DNA from 2 places in the Peribacillus sp. FSL K6-1552 genome. Region 2 is predicted to be linked to the other one. Evidence: riboswitches for the same ligand, from Rfam matches in the RefSeq annotation. Region 2 holds a riboswitch; the other holds the start of a gene.
What was found. A riboswitch is a leader RNA that binds a small molecule or an ion and turns the genes downstream of it on or off. The one in region 2 is predicted to bind thiamine pyrophosphate.
Positions count from the first base shown of each region.

Region 1: another riboswitch for thiamine pyrophosphate. It lies ahead of NST21_RS21120 (ABC transporter substrate-binding protein); the one in region 2 lies ahead of tenA (thiaminase II).

Region 1 covers NZ_JBBOST010000001.1:4,384,150-4,386,354, reverse strand. The annotation lists gene NST21_RS21125 (protein-glutamine gamma-glutamyltransferase) at 1-452, opposite strand, end outside; TPP riboswitch at 670-779, shown strand; gene NST21_RS21120 (ABC transporter substrate-binding protein) at 911-1,915, shown strand; gene NST21_RS21115 (thiamine-binding protein) at 1,927-2,205, shown strand, end outside.
Region 2 covers NZ_JBBOST010000001.1:1,506,669-1,508,873, forward strand. The annotation lists gene thiW (energy coupling factor transporter S component ThiW) at 1-352, opposite strand, end outside; gene tenA (thiaminase II) at 368-1,057, opposite strand; TPP riboswitch at 1,176-1,265, opposite strand; TPP riboswitch at 1,343-1,446, opposite strand; SAM riboswitch class I at 1,605-1,709, shown strand; gene NST21_RS07295 (Fur-regulated basic protein FbpA) at 1,883-2,071, shown strand.

The DNA of each region.
Region 1 (2,205 bases), 2.9 Mb from region 2:
TAGTGCCAGTCATATAGAGTAAGGCCTGAAAAAAGACGGTCAAAATTCTTAGGACCAACCGTATCTAAAACAGCTTTTAAAAAAACAATGACTATCGCTGTCCCGCATTCGAAAGCGTAAAGACTTCCGTTTATGAAAATATCCTCAAGTGCCAGATGGGGGGGGACCCTTGGCTTAAGCTCAAATGCTCCATCTTTTGTAAGTCGCCAATATTGTTCATTGCATACAGAATCCTCGAGTATTGTAAATTCAGGATTACTCTTATCTAACGAAACAGCAGCTTTATTGACTTGCAGCCTCATCTCTATATCGAATTTAAGATCTTCCATTGTCTTATATACAAAAATATTCGGATATCTCCACATTAATTGGAGAATTTCTAATGCTTTTTCAGATATTATACCTGGTTGGATTTGACTGACATCTATCCATTTTTGATTAATCTTTATCATAATCATATCCACCTCTTGGTCACAAAATTAAATGATTAATTCAAGTGGTTCAAGAACTATTACAGTGTAATAATTATTATATGAGTTGCTGAACAATACTGATCAAATTTTATTCCTATTACTGAGGATGATCAGAATGGCCAATCGTTAGAAGAAGCAAATTAGTATTCCCTTTTCTGTATGAATTGATATAATGAGAGAGAAAAGTTCATATGTGCAAGAAATGTAGGGGAGCCGGTATTGCTGGCTGAGATTGCGTCCTTAAGATGCTGACTCTTTGAACCTGATCTGGATGATGCCAGCGGAGGGAACATATTATGACTGACTTTCTGTTTTGTATGTTAACGTCCGAATTCATCCTCGGGCGTTTTTGTTTTTTAATCTATTATTTGGATGGGGACTGGCACCCAATAAAGTTTCGGCATATGGACCTTATATAATGTGTAGGAGGAAAAATAGTGAATAAATTATTGCCACTGTTAACTTTGTTATTCCTTTTAGCTGGATGTGGTGCTGGCGGCACTACTGAAAAGGAAGAAGCAGGTAAAAATGAAGACAATAAAGAATTAAAAAAGGTTTCGGTTGTTCTCGATTGGACACCGAATACAAACCATACAGGATTGTATGTAGCGAAGGAAAAAGGGTATTTTAAAGAACAAGGCCTGGATGTAGAAATTATCATGCCAGGTGAGGCAGGAGCTGATAAGCTTGTGGCTTCAGGGAAATCAGAATTTGGCGTGAGCTACCAGGAGGGCATTACACAGGCTCGCGTGCAAGGCGTGCCGATTGTTTCGTTAGCGGCTGTCATCCAGCATAATACCTCAGGATTCGCTTCTCCTGTGGCTAAAAATATTAAAACGCCTAAGGATTTTGAAGGGAAAACGTATGGTGGCTGGGGGTCTCCAGTTGAAAAGGCTATCATCGAATCTCTCATGACAAAAGACAATGCGGATGTAAATAAAGTGGAAATAGTAAATACAGGCGACTCGGATTTTTTCACTTCAGTGAAAAGAGATATTGATTTCGCTTGGATTTATTATGGATGGACAGGTATTGAGGCTGAATTGCGAAATGAAAAGCTGAATATGGTTTACTTAACTGATTACTCAGATAAGCTCGATTACTATACGCCTGTTTTGACCACAAATGAAAAGATGATTAAAGAGGATCCAGATACTGTTAAAGCGTTCGTAGAGGCAACTTCGAAAGGGTACCAGTTTGCGATTAAGAATCCTGATGATGCAGCAGACATTTTAATCAAGGCTGCACCAGATCTAGATAAAAAGCTAGTGAAGAAAAGCCAGAAGTGGCTTGCATCTAAGTATCAGGATGATGCTCCTAGATGGGGTGAACAAAAGCTTGAAATTTGGAAGAATTATAGTGAGTGGATGACTGAAAATAATCTTCTTGAAGGTGATTTCGATCCTGAGAAAGCATTTACCAATGAATTTTTACCACAATAGGAGGAACTACAATGGCAAACTCATTAATTAGTATACAAATTATTCCTAAAGGGGAAAATGTCATCCCCTTAGTCGATGAAGCGATCAAAATCATCGATGAATCAGGTGTCAAGTACGAGGTGCACCCGCTTGAAACAACAATGGAAGGTGAGCTTTCTGTGCTTCTGGCCGTTATAGAAAAAATGAATGTAAGAATGATTGAAATAGGTTCGCCGAATGTCATTTCCCAAGTGAAAATATTGTACCAGCCTAGCGGAATCACGATGGATACGTTAACGGAGAAATATCGG
Region 2 (2,205 bases):
CAAGTGGATAACAAGCTAGGGATCCAAGAATGCCGGTCCCTATCACTTCCCCTAAACAAGCGAATTTCAAGCTTTGTGTTTTTCGATAAAGGACGGCAGCCAATAGTGCACCGATCATGCTGCCCGGAAAGGCGAAAATTGAACCTGTACCAGACATGTTTCTAATGATAGAAACTAAAAAAGCTTGTGTTACCGCATAAGCAGGTCCCAATAAAACGGCTGTCATGACATTTGCCAGATGCTGAATCGGAAAGATTTTTGCAAATCCGGCCGGGATGAAAATGAATGAACTAGTTATGGTAGTAATGGCCGTGATCATGGCAGTCAACGTCATTTTCTTGATTGGATTCATCATCATGCCAACATCCTACAGTGGCCAATCCTGCTCATTTTGAACCATATCCCAGAATAAATATTCATAACGGGAAGTCACCAAAAAATGCTTCTCTAATCTAAGAAGTTCCTTTTCAGGCATGCCTTCTGTTAACTCTTCCAACAAAGCAATCAGCCATTTGTGTGCTTCACCGAATTCAGGAGACGAATATGATTTAATCCAATCAGCATAGCGATTGTTTTCTAATGCTTCACCATTTTGTTCTTTTAATAGCAAACCGATCTCATAATAATCCCAAGCGCATGGAAGGAGGCAGGCGATCAGGTCGGCCAAAGTCCCATTTTGGGCTGCATTTAGCATGTAACCCGTATAAGCTAGAGTGGTTGGAGTAGGTTCTGTATTTTCCAATTCGATTGAGCTGATTCCGAATTCCAAAGCATAATGTCGATGGATATCCATTTCTACTTGAAGGGTTTCATTCAAAATACTTGCAAACTTAGCCATGGTTTCGAGATTATGAGCTTTGATGACTCCTAACGCAAAGAGTTTGGAATAATCCATAAGATAGATATAGTCCTGCTTTAGGTAATAGGCAAATTTCTTTTCTGAAAGCGTCCCATCTCCAATCGCCTGAACAAAGGGATGTGTATGGTTCCTTTTCCAGATTCCTTTTGCCCGTTCATGAAGTCTATCACTGAAGGTTTCTAATTTTGTATTCTCCATGGTACATCCTCCTTGAAATTTAAAATTTACTAAAATTGTAAAGTGTGCATACACTATCTGATCAACAAAAAAACCGCTCTCTGAAAGAAAGCGGCTGTTACCGAGGAAGAAGCAAATTCCTTCTTACAGCCTGCTTCCCTCCGCTGGTATGACCAGATCAGGTGCAAAGGGTTTGATTCTCAGCAAAAGTGCTCCCCTAGCAGTCTAATTATTCACTTTTTCCATCTAAAAAAAAAACCGCTCCTGAAAAACGGAGCGGGGCAGATGGATAAAGTCCTGTGTTTAAGACGATATCATCCACTTCCCTCCGCCGGTATGATCCGGTTCAGGTTCAAAGGGTCCGGAACAAATTCCATCTCAGTCTTAAAAAGACTCCCCTAGTGGTGTGAATGTATGTAATTACTGACATCATATCAGAAAGCCAGGAAATTGCAACCCAATTTGAATGGGGTCTATAGAGAATACCTATCAAAAAAAGGGAGAACCATGTGATTGACTTTTGAAGAATATTGGGATAAAATCATGTCTACATCATTTATATATTGAATTCTTATCCAGAGAGGTGGAGGGACTTGGCCCAAAGAAACCTCGGCAGCAGACCCATTTTGGGAACTGTGCTACATCCAACAAGCATACGCTTGGAAGATAAGAAGAGCCGAACGGACAACTGTAAGCCTCTTCTTGAATTAGAAGAGGCTTTTATTTTTGTGAAATAACGTTTAGTAACATAATAGAAAAGATATAATTTGGTGAAAATGAAACCTGTTACTACAATTTAGCTCATATGAAAGCGGGCTGATGAAGACAAGGAAAGGAGCCATTTACATGGCAGAATTATTTAAGAGAATTGAACAGAGGAAGGCATTGCTGATTGAAGAGTTATTAGCGAATGGAGTTTATAAAACCTCTGATGAAAGACATCTTTATGATGTTCCTTTAAAAGTGCTTGAAGATGAATATAAGATTGTTATAAATAGACCTAATATCGAGTCTCCTTCAGAGTGGATGACATAGTAAGAGTTCTTAAAATACTTTACTATCTTAAAATATTATTTAATCTGATGAATATTATTAAAGCATTCGCAGTGTACATGAGTGAATGCTTTTTTATATTTGTCTAGAATATAAAATGTCACAAAAAAGACACA